DNA from 2 places in the Streptomyces sp. NPDC050085 genome. Region 1 is predicted to be linked to the other one. Evidence: predicted binding sites of a transcription regulator. Region 1 holds the regulator's gene; the other holds the start of a gene.
What was found. The regulator HrcA, encoded in region 1, represses chaperone genes, less so after heat shock. The targets are predictions, from matches to a motif close to TTNGCACTCNGNNNNNCNGAGTGCNAA.
Positions count from the first base shown of each region.

Region 2: the regulator HrcA is predicted to act here: its motif matches at 3,834-3,860, upstream of groL (chaperonin GroEL).

Region 1 is NZ_JBITJZ010000002.1:117,664-125,431, reverse strand. Features, by position in the region: gene ACIBUY_RS08975 (SpoIIE family protein phosphatase) at 1-1,110, shown strand, start outside; gene hemW (radical SAM family heme chaperone HemW) at 1,138-2,370, shown strand; gene ACIBUY_RS08965 (DUF3097 domain-containing protein) at 2,427-3,245, opposite strand; gene ACIBUY_RS08960 (MBL fold metallo-hydrolase) at 3,280-4,029, opposite strand; gene hrcA (heat-inducible transcriptional repressor HrcA) at 4,171-5,187, shown strand; gene dnaJ (molecular chaperone DnaJ) at 5,188-6,321, shown strand; gene ACIBUY_RS08945 (nitronate monooxygenase) at 6,500-7,621, shown strand; gene ACIBUY_RS08940 (16S rRNA (uracil(1498)-N(3))-methyltransferase) at 7,618-7,768, shown strand, end outside.
Region 2 is NZ_JBITJZ010000010.1:141,182-148,949, forward strand. Features, by position in the region: gene ACIBUY_RS31325 (trehalose-6-phosphate synthase) at 1-48, opposite strand, end outside; gene ACIBUY_RS31330 (glucosyl-3-phosphoglycerate synthase) at 148-1,095, opposite strand; SAM riboswitch class I at 1,244-1,399, shown strand; gene thrC (threonine synthase) at 1,418-2,731, shown strand; gene ACIBUY_RS31340 (MoaD/ThiS family protein) at 2,771-3,046, shown strand; gene ACIBUY_RS31345 (cold-shock protein) at 3,478-3,684, shown strand; gene groL (chaperonin GroEL) at 4,004-5,629, shown strand; gene ACIBUY_RS31355 (DUF6215 domain-containing protein) at 5,759-6,445, shown strand; gene ACIBUY_RS31360 (SigE family RNA polymerase sigma factor) at 6,538-7,035, shown strand; gene ACIBUY_RS31365 (hypothetical protein) at 7,028-7,528, shown strand; gene ACIBUY_RS31370 (hypothetical protein) at 7,628-7,768, shown strand, end outside.

The DNA of each region.
Region 1 (7,768 bases):
GTCTGGCACATGCACGAGGCCCGCACCGAGGAGCTGCGCCGGATCCTGGAGAAGGAGCCGCCACAGCTGCCCGACTCCGTGCGCACCGGGGCCGTCCCCGTGCCCTGGCCCTTCGAAACGCGGGGCGGCGCCGCCCTGGAGGACTCCGGATCCGCGCTCGCCTACCCGCTGTCCGCCGGCGGCCGCACCCTCGGCACCCTGCTCATCGGGCGCGCCGGGCTGCTCCGCTTCCCCGACGAGATCAACGGGCTCGTCGAGGACTTCAGCCGCCGGGTCGCGCTCGCCGTCAGCGCGGCCCGCCGCTTCACCCGGCAGGCCACCATCAGCCGCATCCTGCAGCGCGGCCTGCTGCCCACGTCCATCGCCGAGATCCCCGGCGTCAAGAGCGCCCTCGTCTACGAGCCCAAGGAACAGGGCGGCCCCGGCGGCGACTTCTACGACGTCTTCCCCGCGGGCGACGGCCGCTGGTGCTTCGCGCTCGGCGACGTCCAGGGCAAGGGACCCGAGGCGGCCGTCGTCATCGGGCTCGCCCGGCCCTGGCTGCGCCTGCTCGCCCGCGAGGGCTATCCGGTCGCCCAGGTCCTGGACCGGCTCAACCGGCTGCTGCTCGACGACGCCACCGAGGCCGCCGACGCCGCCGCCCGCGCGCTCGCCGCGGCCGGCGGCCAGGGCATCCCGCCCGAGGGCTCCGCCTCCCGCTTCCTCTCACTCCTGTACGGGGAGCTGATCCCGGCCGAGGACGGCAGCGGCATGTACTGCACGCTCGCCTCCGCCGGGCACCCGCTGCCCCTGCTGATGCGGCCCGACGGGCAGGTCGCCCCGGCGGCCGTCCCGCAGGTGCTGCTCGGAGTGGTCGACGACCCCGACTACACGAGCGAAACGTTCGAGCTGCACACCGGGGACACGCTCCTGTGCGTCACCGACGGGGTGACCGAGCGGCGCCGCGGGCACCACCAGTTCGACGACGGCGACGGGCTCACCCAGGCCCTCGCCGGGTGCGCGGGGCTCACCGCGCCGCTGCTCGCCGAGCGGATCCGGCGCCTGGTGCACGCCTTCGCGGACAGCCCGCCGGACGACGACCTCGCCCTGCTGGTGCTGCAGGCCCAGTGAACCCCGGGGAGGCTGGACAATGGGGGCATGCCTTCCGCACTCCCCGACGGCGAGCCCGTCCCCGCCGACGGTTCCCTGCCCGCCGCGGCCCTGGCCGACGCCGCGTCGCGTCCCCTCGGCTTCTACCTCCACGTCCCGTACTGCGCCACGCGCTGCGGGTACTGCGACTTCAACACCTACACGGCGACCGAGCTGCGCGGTACCGGAGGCGTCCTCGCCTCCCGTGACAACTACGCGGACACGCTGGTCGAAGAGGTGCGCCTGGCCCGCAAGGTGCTCGGGGACGACCCCCGGCCCGTGCGGACCGTCTTCGTCGGGGGCGGTACGCCGACGCTGCTGGCCGCCTCCGATCTCGTACGCATGCTGACGGCGATCCGCGACGAGTTCGGCCTGGCCGAGGACGCGGAGGTGACGACGGAGGCGAACCCGGAGTCCGTGGATCCGGCGTACCTGGCCGAGCTGCGGGCCGGCGGCTTCAATCGCGTCTCGTTCGGGATGCAGAGCGCGCGACAGCACGTACTGAAGGTCCTCGACCGTACGCACACGCCCGGGCGGCCAGAGGCGTGCGTCGCCGAGGCGCGGGCCGCCGGGTTCGAGCACGTGAACCTCGACCTGATCTACGGCACGCCGGGGGAGACGGACGAGGACTGGCGGGCGTCCCTGGACGCGGCCATCGGGGCCGGGCCCGACCACGTCTCCGCGTACGCGCTGATCGTCGAGGAGGGGACGCAGCTCGCTCGGCGGATCCGCCGTGGCGAGGTGCCGATGACCGACGACGACGTGCACGCCGACCGGTACCTGATCGCGGACGAGGTGCTGTCGGGGGCCGGGTTCGACTGGTACGAGGTGTCGAACTGGGCCACGTCCGAGGCGGGCCGGTGTCTGCACAACGAGTTGTACTGGCGGGGGGCCGACTGGTGGGGGGCCGGGCCCGGGGCGCACTCGCACGTGGGCGGGGTGCGGTGGTGGAACGTGAAGCATCCCGGGGCGTATGCGGGGGCGCTGGCCGCGGGGAAGTCGCCCGGGGCCGGGCGGGAGGTTCTCGCCGATGAGGACCGGCGGGTCGAGCGGATCCTGTTGGAGCTGCGGTTGAAGGACGGGTGTCCCGTGTCGTTGCTGAAGCCCGCGGGGCTGGCGGCGGCCCGGAAGGCTGTCGCGGGTGGGTTGTTGGAGGGGGCGGCGTTCGACGCGGGGCGGGCTGTGCTGACCCTGCGGGGGCGGTTGTTGGCGGACGGGGTTGTGCGGGACCTGGTCGACTGAGTTCGCCTGCTCGCGCCCACGCGGCGGAGCCGCATATCGGCACAGCCCCGCGTCCCTTACGGGGCCGTCACGAAGTCGATCAATTCCTCCACCCTGCCCAGGAGTTCCGGCTCCAGGTCCTTGTACGTGTGGACCCGGGACAGGATGTGCTGCCAGGCCTCGCCCGTGTTCGCCACTCGCCAGCCGAGTGCGCGGCACACGCCCGTCTTCCAGTCCTGGCCGTGCGGGATGCGGGGCCAGGCGTCGATGCCCACCGAGGACGGCTTCACCGCCTCCCAGATGTCGATGTACGGGTGGCCGACGACCAGGGCGTGTGCGCTCGTCACCGACTGCGCGATCTTCCATTCCTTGGTGCCGGGGACCAGGTGGTCGACCAGGACGCCGAGGCGTGCGTCGGGGCCCGGCGCGAACTCGGACACGATCGCCGGGAGGTCGTCGACGCCCTCGAGGAACTCGACCGCGACGCCCTCGATGCGCAGGTCGTCGCCCCAGACCCGCTCGATGAGTTCGGCGTCGTGCTTTCCCTCTACGTAGATGCGGCCGGCCCGGGCCACGCGGGCGCGGGCGCCGGGGACCGCCACCGAGCCCGACGCGGTGCGGGTCGGCCGGGCGGGGCCGCCCGCTGAAGGGCGTACGAGGGTGACGGGCTTGCCTTCGAGGAGGAAGCCGCGCGGCTCCATGGGGAAGACCCGGAGCTTGCCGAAGCGGTCCTCCAGGGTCACTGTCGGGCCCTGCGCCGTCTTCTCGACGCGAACCACCGCTCCGCAGAAGCCCGTAGTGACCTCCTCGACAACGAGGTCCTGGTCCGCCGGGACCTCGGGGGCCGGCTTGTTCCGCTTCCACGGGGGAGTCAGATCGGGGCTGTACTGGCGCATTCGGCCGACGATAGGAGAAGCGCGCAGGTCCCGGCTACGACACGCCGAAACGTGACGCCAGTGTGGCGCGCTGCTCGCGGACGAACGCCGCATTCACCACCGAACCGTGCCCGGGGACGTAGACCGCGTCCTCGCCGCCCAGGTCCAGGAGGCGGTCGAGCGCGGCCGGCCAGTGGTGCGGGGCCGCGTCCGGGCCCGCCTGGGGTTCGCCCGACTCCTCGACCAGGTCGCCGCAGAAGACGATCTCCCGGGTGCCGGGGACGCCGGGGACGCCGGGGACGAGGACCGCGAGGTCGTGGCCCGTGTGGCCCGGGCCGACGTTCGCGAGGAGCACCTGCAGGCCGTCGCCCAGGTCGAGCGTCCACTCCCCGCAGACCCGGTGGCGCGGTGTGACCAGGGTGTCGACGGCCTCGGCGGCCGCGTCCGGGTCGACGCCCTGACGTTCCGCGTCGACGCGGAGTTCGTCGGCGCCGGTCGCGAAGACGGTGTCGATGCCCGCGGCCCCGTAGACCTCGACGCCCGAGAACGCGGCGGTGCCGAGGACGTGGTCGAAGTGCGGGTGGGTCAGTGCGACATGGGTCACTCGCGCGTGTGGTCCGAGGAGGCGCTGGGCGTCCGTGCGCAGCCGGGAGCCTTCACGCAGTGTGGATCCGGTGTCGATCAGCAGGGCGGCGCCGTCGCCGACGACGAGGCCGGTCGTGCAGTCCCAGCCGGGCAGCCGGACCCGCCCCACGTGCGGTGCCAGCTCTTCCCATCCCGTGGACTTCCAGTCGATGCCGTGCATGTGTCGACGCTAGCGCCCTTGCCGGGGCCGTACCCGTCGGCCGTACACTGAGCCGGGGACGACTGGCACTCACCCGCAGCGAGTGCCAATCAGGTGCCGGACAGCAGGTGCCGGACAGGAAGACGCTGGAGGTGTGCGCCCGTGCTCAGTGAACGCAGGCTCGAAGTGCTGCGCGCCATCGTCCAGGACTACGTCGGCACCGAGGAGCCGGTCGGTTCCAAGGCGCTGACCGAGCGGCACAGTCTCGGCGTCTCGCCGGCGACCGTGCGCAACGACATGGCGGCCCTGGAGGACGAGGGGTTCATCGCCCAGCCGCACACCAGCGCCGGGCGCATCCCCACCGACAAGGGGTACCGCCTCTTCGTCGACAAGCTCACCGCGGTGAAGCCGATGACGGCGCCGGAGCGGCGCGCCGTGCAGAACTTCCTGGAGGGCGCCGTCGACCTGGACGACGTCGTCGGCCGGACCGTGCGGCTGCTCGCGCAGCTGACGCGGCAGGTCGCGGTCGTGCAGTACCCGTCCCTGACCCGCTCCACCGTGCGCCACTGCGAGCTGTTGTCGCTCGCGCCCGCCCGTCTGATGCTCGTACTGATCACGGACACCGGGCGCGTGGAGCAGCGGATGATCGACTGCCCGGCGCCGTTCGGCGAATCGTCCCTGGCGGACCTGCGGGCCCGGCTCAACAGCCGCGTCGCGGGCCGTCGCTTCGCCGACGTGCCGCAGCTGGTGCAGGATCTGCCGGAGGCCTTCGAAGCGGAGGACCGCGGCACGGTCGCGACGGTGCTCTCCACTCTGCTGGAGACGCTCGTCGAAGAATCCGAGGAACGGCTGATGATCGGCGGCACCGCCAATCTCACCCGCTTCGGACATGACTTTCCCCTCACCATCCGACCCGTCCTCGAGGCTCTCGAGGAGCAGGTCGTCCTCCTCAAGTTGCTTGGTGAGGTGGGGGATTCGGGCATGGCCGTACGGATCGGTCACGAGAACGCCCATGAGGGACTCAACTCCACGTCCGTCGTGTCGGTCGGCTACGGTTCGGGCGGCGAGGCAGTCGCCAAGCTCGGCGTGGTCGGACCGACCCGCATGGATTACCCGGGAACGATGGGAGCAGTACGCGCAGTGGCACGTTACGTCGGACAGATCCTGGCGGAGTCGTAAGTGGCCACGGACTACTACGCCGTACTCGGCGTGCGCCGCGACGCTTCCCAGGACGAGATCAAGAAGGCCTTCCGGAGGCTGGCCCGTGAGCTTCACCCGGATGTGAATCCGGACCCGAAGACTCAGGAGCGCTTCAAGGAGATCAACGCCGCATACGAGGTCCTCTCCGACCCGCAGAAGAAGCAGGTCTACGACCTGGGGGGCGACCCCCTGTCGCAGTCCGGCGGCGGGGCCGGCGGCTTCGGGCAGGGCGGGTTCGGGAACTTCTCGGACATCATGGACGCGTTCTTCGGGACGGCGTCGCAGCGTGGGCCGAGGTCCAGGACCCGTCGCGGCCAGGACGCCATGATCCGGCTCGAGGTCGAGCTGGACGAGGCCGCCTTCGGCACCACCAAGGACATCCAGGTCGACACCGCTGTCGTGTGTACGACCTGTAGTGGGGAAGGTGCCGCGCCGGGGACTTCCGCCCAGACCTGTGACATGTGTCGCGGGCGGGGCGAGGTTTCGCAGGTCACGCGGTCCTTCCTCGGGCAGGTCATGACCTCGCGGCCGTGTCCGCAGTGTCAGGGCTTCGGGACCGTGGTGCCGACGCCCTGCCCGGAGTGCGCCGGTGACGGTCGCATCCGGTCGCGGCGGACGCTGACCGTGAAGATCCCGGCCGGTGTGGACAACGGGACGCGGATCCAGCTCGCCGGCGAGGGCGAGGTCGGGCCCGGTGGCGGTCCGGCCGGGGATCTGTACGTCGAGATCCATGAGCTGCCGCATCCTGTTTTCCAGCGGCGCGGCGACGATCTGCACTGCACCGTGACCATCCCGATGACCGCGGCCGCTCTCGGTACGAAGGTGCCGCTGGAGACGCTCGACGGGCTCGAGGAGATCGACATCCGGCCCGGCACGCAATCGGGCCAGTCGGTGCCGCTGCACGGGCGCGGCGTCACGCATCTGCGGGGCGGCGGCCGGGGCGACCTGATCGTGCACGTCGAGGTGATGACGCCGCAGAAGCTCGACCCCGAGCAGGAGCGGTTGCTGCGCGAGCTGGCGGCGCTGCGGGGTGAGGAGCGGCCCACCGGGCAGTTTCAGCCGGGGCAGCAGGGGTTGTTCTCGCGGTTGAAGGATGCGTTCAACGGGCGTTGAGCCGGTGAATTCGGGGCTCGGGGGTGTTTCCCCCGGGCCCCTTTTCGCGGCTATTGGGGTGCCTCGGTCTGTGGGGTGCCGAGTGCTGGTTTCGTCGTGGCTGGTCGCGCAGTTCCCCGCGCCCCTGATAGCCGACCGCTGATTCGGACGTGCGGGCCGCACATGGCACGATGCCGGTATGTCCTCCTCCGCACTGAGCGATCTCTGTCCCTGTCCGATCGTGCAGGCCCCCATGGCGGGCGGTGCTTCCAGTCCCGCGCTCGTGGCTGCCGTGTGTGAGGCGGGTGGGCTCGGGTTTCTCGCTGCCGGGTACAAGACCGCCGACGGGATGTACCAGGAGATCAAGCAGGTGCGCGGGCTGACCGGGCGGCCCTTCGGCGTCAATCTGTTCATGCCGCAGGCCGAGTACCCCGGTGCAAGCACCGGCTCCACTGGAGCGGCTCGCGCCGCGCACTCTGTTGCGGCCAGTGTCGAGGTCTACCGGCACCAGCTCGCCGGGGAGGCCGGCTGGTACCAGACGCCGCTGGGGGATCCCGACAGCGGGCGCGACGACAATTTCGACGCCAAGCTCGCCATTCTCGTGGACGATCCGGTGCCGTTGGTGACCTTTACGTTCGGGTGCCCGAGCCGCGAGGTGATCGACTCGCTGCGCGGCGTGGGCACGCTCACCGCCGTCACCGTGACCACCGTCGAGGAGGCCCTCGCCGCGCAGTGGGCGGGCGCCGACGCGGTGTGCGTCCAGGGCATCGAGGCGGGCGGCCACCAGGGCACGCACCGCGACAACCCCGAGGCCGACGGCAGCGGCGTGGGACTGCTCGCGCTGATCGCCCAGGTGCGCGAGGTCGTGTCGCTGCCGATCATCGCCGCCGGCGGGATCATGCGGGGCGCGCAGGTCGCCGCGGTGCTGGCGGCCGGGGCCGATCTGGCGCAGTTGGGCACCGCGTTCCTCGTGACCCCGGAGTCCGGTGCGCCCGCGCTGCACAAGCGGGCCATGACCGATCCGCTGTTCACCCGGACCGAGTTGACCCGGGCGTTCTCCGGGCGCCCCGCGCGCGGGCTCGTCAACCGGTTCATGCGCGAGCACGGGCCGTACGCGCCCGCCGCGTACCCGGAGGTGCACCACATGACGTCGCCCCTGCGCAAGGCCGCGGCCAAGGCCGGTGACCCGCAGGCCATGGCGCTGTGGGCGGGGCAGGGGCACCGGCTCGCCCGGGAGCTGCCGGCCGGGCAGCTCGTCGAGGTGCTCGCTGCCGAACTCGCCGCCGCCAAGGCCGCGTTGGGGCAGCGGGGTGCCGCGTGACGGCGCCGGTGTTCGTTGTCGAGGCGGCCGAGGGCGTCGAGGGCGTCAAGGGTGGCGTGCCGGGCGACTGTACGTACGTACTGGACGGGCCCGAAGGGCGGCATGCCGTCTCCGTGAAGCGGCTGCGCGCCGGGGAGGCCGTGGTGC
Region 2 (7,768 bases), on a different contig from region 1:
GCGGTTGGACGCGACGAGAACCTCAGCAGCACCATGCGTGGAAGCCATACCGGCACGCTAGCCCGGGCCGGAAGCGTTCAAACGTACGGCCGGACCCCGTCCGGGGCCCGGCCGTATACGACCCGCTCGGCAGCGGGCCGTCCTGCCTCACGCCACGCGGCGCTCCGCGTACTCGCCGATCTCGGCCATCGGCGGGCGCTCCTCGGTGTCCACGGCGTACGTCCTCGGCTCGAAGCCGTCCTCGCCCCGCTCGAACTGCGTCAGCACCGGCCGCACCAGATGCCCGCGCGCAAGCCGCAGCTGCGCCGTGCGGTAGATCGCCGCGGCCATCCGGCCGAGCGCCTGCCCGTCCTGGTGCCGGTGGATCCTGACCCCCACGTCGACCTGGGCCAGCGCGTCCAGGCCCACGGTGTGCAGCGCGTCCACGAGGAGGCCGAGCTCGACCCCGTATCCGACGGGGAACGGCAGCCGCTCGAGCAGCGACCTGCGCGCCGCGTACTCACCGCCCAACGGCTGGACGAATCCCGCCAGTTGGGGCCAGTGCAGATTGAGTATCGGCCGGGCCATCAGCTCGGTCACGCGCCCGCCCTGGCCCGCCGCCCCGCCCAGCGGCCGGTCGTACATCGCCTTCACGAAATCCACGCCGGGGTCGGTGAGCAGCGGACCGACGATCCCGGAGACGAAGTCCGCCGAGAACTCCTTCAGGTCCGCGTCCACGAAGCAGACGATGTCACCGGACGTGACGAACAGCGACCGCCACAGCACCTCGCCCTTGCCGGGCCTGGCCGGGATGCGCGGCAGGATCGTGTCCCGGTGCACCACCCGGGCCCCGGCCGCCGCGGCGACCTCGGACGTACGGTCCGTGGAACCGGAGTCCACGACCACCAGCTCGTCGACGAGCGGCACCGCCTGCGTCATCAGCTCGCGCCGGATCACGGTGACGATCTCGCCGACGGTCGACTCCTCGTCGAGCGCGGGCAGGACGACGCTGACCTTCTGGCCCGACGTACGTTTCGCCGCGATCAGCTGGTGCAGCGGGCGGTCGGCCACGGACCAGGAACGCCTGCTCAGCCAGCGCTCGACCTCTTCCAGCACGGTCAGGGTCCTCCCGTATGTGATCCATCTCGCGGTACGGACGACTATCTCAAGGGTCCAGGGCTTCGGTTACAGTCTTGAACAACGCCGGTGACCATCGCATGTCGGGGGTCACCCGAGCCCACAACTGAAACTCACAATCGAATACCGCTCATCCAGAGGGGCAGAGGGATACGGCCCGTTGAAGCCCCGGCAACCCTCCAGCCGGTCTCGTCCGCACACATCACCGTGCGCAGCGAGGCTCCCGGCTAGGGAAGGTGCCAAATCCGTCTCGCGGCGAGGTGCGTCGCGAGGAAGATGAGGAGAAAGGGCCTCGCCTCTCATGGCTGTACAGACTGTCGCCACCGAAACGACCACCACCGTCGCCGCTGTTGATCTGGGGCCGGCCAGTGGCCTCTCCTGCCGCGAGTGCGGCGCCCAGTTCCCGCTCGGTCCGATCTTCGCGTGCGTCGAGTGTTTCGGGCCTCTGGAGGTCGCTTACGACCTGCCCGTCGGGGGGCCCGAACAAGCCGCAGCCCTCCGCAAGCAGATCGAGGCGGGCCCGGCCAACATCTGGCGCTACGCCCCTCTCCTGCCCGTCCCGGCCGACGTCGCCGAGAAGCCGAACCTGAACCCGGGCTGGACCAAGCTCGTCCAGGCCGACAACCTCGCCCGTGAACTCGGCGTCGAGCAGGGCAAGTTGTTCGTCAAGGACGACTCCGGCAACCCGACGCACTCCTTCAAGGACCGCGTCGTCGCCCAGGCCATCGAGGCCGCCCGCGCCTTCGGCTTCACCACCCTGTCCTGCTCCTCCACCGGCAACCTGGCCGGCGCCGTCGGCGCCGCCGCCGCCCGCGCCGGCTTCCGCTCCTGCGTGTTCATCCCGCACGACCTGGAGCAGGGCAAGGTCGTCATGGCCGGTGTCTACGGCGGTGACCTCGTCGCCATCGAGGGCAACTACGACGACGTGAACCGCTTCTGCTCCGAGCTCATCGGCGACCCGCTGGGCGAGGGCTGGGGCTTTGTGAACGTAAATCTCCGTCCGTACTACGGCGAGGGTTCCAAGACGCTCGCCTACGAGATCTGCGAGCAGCTCGGCTGGCAGCTGCCCGACCAGCTGGTCATCCCGATCGCGTCCGGCTCGCAGTTCACGAAGATCGACAAGGGCCTGAAGGAGCTCATCGCGCTCGGCCTCGTCGAGGACAAGCCGTACAAGCTCTTCGGCGCCCAGGCCGAGGGCTGCTCCCCGGTCTCCGTCGCCTACAAGGGCGGCCACGACGTGGTCCGCCCGCAGAAGCCGAACACGATCGCCAAGTCGCTCGCGATCGGAAACCCGGCCGACGGCCCGTACGTCCTCGACATCGCGCGCCGCACCGGCGGCGCCGTGGAGGACGTCAACGACGAGCAGGTCGTCGACGCGATCAAGCTGCTCGCGCAGACGGAGGGCATCTTCGCGGAGACCGCGGGCGGTGTGACCCTCGGCGTCACGAAGAAGCTCATCGAGGCGGGCCTCATCGACCCGACCCTGACGACGGTCGTCCTGAACACCGGTGACGGGCTCAAGACGCTCGACGCCGTTGCCGATTCGTCCCAGGCGACCGCGACCATCCGGCCGTCCCTCGAGGCGTTCCGCGATGCGGGCCTCGCCACCGACTGAGCCAATCGAACCAGCCCTGTAGCACCGGGAGTCACCCCCATGAGCGTCAACGTCCGCATCCCCACCATCCTCCGCACCTACACCGGCGGTCAGGCCGAGGTCCCCGCCGAGGGCGCCACCCTCGCCGACGTCATCGCCGACCTGGAGAAGAACCACACCGGCATCGCCGCCCGCGTCCTCGACGACCAGGGCAAGCTGCGCCGCTTCGTGAACGTGTACGTGAACGACGACGACGTCCGTTTCGAGCAGGGCCTCGAGACGGCGACGCCGGACGGCGCCGGGGTCTCGATCATTCCGGCCGTCGCCGGCGGCTGATCTTTCGCGTTCTACGCAGAGTTACTTGAATTGCCCCCTCCGCGAGAGAAGCGGAGGGGGCAATTCTGCATGGTTGAGGGGGGTACAGTTGGGGAAGCTGGTTCGTTCTCCTCTGTGGTGCATGACGGGCGCATATGAGTTCTCGCCCGGGCCCCGACAAGAAGCAGCCAAAGTGTCCAGCCCATTCGGGCCTTTTATGGCATTTACGCGGCCCGACTTGCCCTGAGATCCGGCGAGTTGGCCCGATTCCCCCGATCGAGCGTGCCCAGAATTCTCGTCCGATTGACCTGTTGCAGACGGCAGTTGGGCAGATACATTCAGCCGCGGTCGACGCGTTCCGGCGCACACCCCCAAACCCTTTGGGGCGTGAGGTCTGACCCGGGTCCGCGAAGTGCGGACTCGCGCAAGGGCCAGTAATAGGGGAGTTAGGCATGGCTCAGGGCACCGTCAAGTGGTTCAACGCGGAGAAGGGGTACGGCTTCATCGCGGTCGACGGTGGTGCGGATGTATTCGTCCACTACAGCGCGATTCAGATGGACGGCTACCGCACCCTCGAAGAGGGTCAGCGAGTGGAATTCGAGATCTCGCAGGGCCAGAAGGGGCCGCAGGCCGACATGGTCCGCCTGGCCACTAGCTGAAGCGCGTCGCGTCTGACTGAAGCTTCGTACGAGACGAAGGGTCCGCGTCCCCCAGGGGGCGCGGGCCCTTCGTGCTGCGCGGGCGGGCGTGACCTGGGGTTATGTGGTACGGCCTTGCACTCGCATGGGTCGAGTGCTAATCATTGGGCTTAGCACTCTCCCAGTGAGAGTGACAGGCTGTACCCCTTAAAAACTTGGATCGAGTCGGTGAGGTCCGCAGGCCGGGTGGGGCAAGGAACCACAAGGACTGCAGGCCGTCCGTCGCGGGCACCAGCACGGTCCGTTTGCGTTTCCACCCCGTCCGGGAGGACCACTTCACATGGCCAAGATCATCGCGTTCGACGAGGAGGCACGGCGCGGCCTCGAGCGCGGCATGAACCAGCTCGCCGACGCCGTCAAGGTGACCCTGGGCCCCAAGGGTCGCAACGTCGTCCTCGAGAAGAAGTGGGGCGCCCCCACGATCACCAACGATGGTGTGTCCATCGCCAAGGAGATCGAGCTCGAGGACCCGTACGAGAAGATCGGCGCCGAGCTGGTCAAGGAGGTCGCGAAGAAGACGGACGACGTCGCCGGTGACGGCACGACGACCGCGACCGTCCTGGCCCAGGCGCTCGTTCGCGAAGGCCTTCGCAACGTCGCCGCGGGTGCCAACCCGATGGCCCTCAAGCGTGGCATCGAGAAGGCCGTCGAGGCCGTCTCCGCCGCCCTGCTCGAGCAGGCCAAGGACGTGGAGACCAAGGAGCAGATCGCTTCGACGGCCTCCATCTCCGCCGCCGACACCCAGATCGGCGAGCTCATCGCCGAGGCGATGGACAAGGTCGGCAAGGAAGGCGTCATCACCGTCGAGGAGTCGCAGACCTTCGGTCTCGAGCTCGAGCTCACCGAGGGCATGCGCTTCGACAAGGGCTACATCTCGGCGTACTTCGCCACCGACATGGAGCGTATGGAGGCGTCGCTCGACGACCCGTACATCCTGATCGTCAACTCGAAGATCGGCAACGTGAAGGACCTCCTTCCGCTGCTCGAGAAGGTCATGCAGTCCGGCAAGCCGCTGCTGATCATCGCCGAGGACGTCGAGGGCGAGGCCCTGTCGACCCTGGTCGTCAACAAGATCCGTGGCACCTTCAAGTCCGTCGCCGTCAAGGCCCCGGGCTTCGGTGACCGCCGCAAGGCCATGCTCGGCGACATCGCCATCCTCACCGGTGGCACCGTCATCTCCGAGGAGGTCGGCCTCAAGCTGGAGAACGCCGGTCTCGACCTGCTCGGCCGCGCCCGCAAGGTCGTCATCACCAAGGACGAGACGACGATCGTCGACGGCTCCGGTGACAGCGACCAGGTCCAGGGCCGCGTCAACCAGATCCGCGCCGAGATCGAGAACTCGGACAGCGACTACGACCGCGAGAAGCTGCAGGAGCGCCTGGCGAAGCTTGCCGGCGGTGTTGCGGTCATCAAGGCCGGTGCCGCGACCGAGGTCGAGCTCAAGGAGCGCAAGCACCGCATCGAGGACGCCGTTCGCAACGCGAAGGCGGCCGTCGAAGAGGGCATCGTCGCCGGTGGTGGCGTGGCCCTCCTCCAGGCCTCCGCGGTGTTCGAGAAGCTGGAGCTGCAGGGTGACGAGGCGACCGGCGCCAACGCCGTGAAGCTCGCGCTCGAGGCCCCGCTCAAGCAGATCGCCGTCAACGGTGGTCTCGAGGGTGGCGTCGTCGTGGAGAAGGTGCGCAACCTTCCCATCGGTCACGGTCTGAACGCCGCGACCGGCGAGTACGTCGACATGATCGCCGAGGGCATCCTCGACCCGGCCAAGGTGACGCGCTCCGCGCTCCAGAACGCCGCGTCGATCGCCGCGCTGTTCCTCACCACCGAGGCCGTCATCGCCGACAAGCCGGAGAAGGCGGGCGCTGCCCCGGCCGGCGGCGGCATGCCGGGCGGTGACATGGACTTCTGATCGACCCCGGTCGATCGACTGTCCTACGTTCCGAGGGCGGTACCTCCTCTTCGTGAGGGGGTGCCGCCCTCGGGCGTTATCGGTTACTGTCCCCGGGCACGTATGGGGGGATCACCGCAGGTGGGGGACATGAGCGACAGAACTGACGGGGCTGCGAAGGTCACGAACGTCTGGGGGCAGGCGATATCGGCCGTGGCCCTCGTGACGGTGTTCGTCATCGGGTTCTGGGCGCTCATGAGGACGCAGAACGCCGACGGTACAGGCGGCGACGCGAAGCCCGCGGCCTGCACCGGCGGGGCCGCAGAGAAGGGGGACGAGGCGGCGGGCCGCGTCCACGGGGCGCAGCTGTGCAAGGCCCTCAACCGCACCGACCTCGCCGCGCTCGTCGGCACCCCGGGCGAGGTCGCGAAGAGCGCGAGCGGCAGCGGGGGCTCGATCGGCACTGCCCCGCACCCCTCGGCGCGGGTCGAGCTCGACACGTACACCGTGACGCTGGCGGCGACGTACAACCGGCTCACGGTCGCCACGACCACCGAGCTGCTCGGCGCCGAGGTCACACCGCGCAAGGTGCTCGGCCGCACCGGGGCCCTCTACTCCGACCGCACCATCGGCATCGGCTTCCGCCTCGACGGCAGCGACGCGACCAGCACGCCGGGCGTCCCGGCGCGGGTCCTCGTCGTCCCGCTGCACGCCAAGGACAGCGGCGGCTTCTTCGAGCTGACCCTGTGGCGCGCGGACGGCGGCGTGCCGGACGACGCGACGCTGCTCAAGGTCGCCGACCGGGTGCTGCCGACCGTTCCCGGATGGGCTTCCTAGAACTTTTCTTCCCCGGGGTGTCAACCGGCGGCGGGCCGCCAGGTCTATAGACCACGACAGCACGTACGGGGAGCAGCACGGGGAGCACGGCAGTGACCGCTGAGGAGTTCGAGGAGTTCTACGCCCATGCGGTCGGGCGGCTCACCGGGCAGCTGTACGTCATGCTCGGCGATCTGCAGGAAGCGCAGGACGTCGTGCAGGAGGCGTTCGTCAGGGCGTGGAGCCGGCGCGGACGGCTCGACCGGGAGTCCGCGCCCGAGGCCTGGATACGGACCGTGGCCTGGCGGCTCGCGGTGCGGCGCTTCAAAGGGCTGCGGCGCAGCGAGCAGGCCTGGCTGCGGCACGGCGGGGCGCCGCCCGTGGGCGCGCCCGAGCCCGGCAGCGTCGCGCTCGTCGAGGCGCTGAAGGGGCTCTCCGCACAGCAGCGCCGGGTCGTCGCCCTGCACTACATCTGCGATCTGTCCGTCGAGCAGACAGCGGCCGAGACCGGCCTGTCCACCGGCACCGTGAAGACCCATCTGTCCCGGGGCAGGGCCGCCCTTGCCGACCGTATGCAGGACCCTCGCGCGCAGGAGGCGCACCGTGACTGAGCAGCAGCGCGACGAGCACGGCCTGGCCGAGGCGCTCAAGGACCTGGCCGCGTCCGGCGGGCGGCAGACCACCCCGTGGCCCGGCCCGGTGATCCGGGCCCGCGGCGACCGGCTGCGGCGGCGCCGCCTGACCGTCGCCGCGGCCGCCGCGGTCGTGCTCTGCGCCGGGTCGGGCGCGGCCGTGGCGTCCGGTCTCCTGGCGGACGGGCCGCGTACGGTGCAGCCCGCCGACACCGGGCGGCCGCTGCCCGCGCCGTCGTCCGGGCCGCCGTCCACGGCGCCCGGCGCAGCGACCACGTCGCCGCCGCAGGGGTCGGTGCGCACGTCGCAGCCGCCGGCGACCGCGAGCTCCACCGAGACCGACGGCGCGTCCGATGCGCCGACGGGGACACCGTTCGGTACGCCGACCAGTACGTCGACCGGTACGTCGACGGGCACCCCGTTCGGCAGCGGCTCCAGCACGCCGACCGCGCCGGACACGTCCACCCCGTAGCACCGCACTCGCACTCGCACCCGCATCCACCCGCCGACCGGCGGCGCCCGCACGACGCGCCGCCGGGCGGTCCCGCACGCGCAGAAACGGAGCTCCCGGATGCCCGCGGCCCTCCTCGAAGCACCTCCTGTACGTCCTCAACCCACGCCCCGGCGAAGGAAGTTGAGGCGGTTGAGGTGGTTGAGACGACTGAGCGACCTCGACCGGACGGTCCTCGTGACCTATCTGGTCACCCGGCTC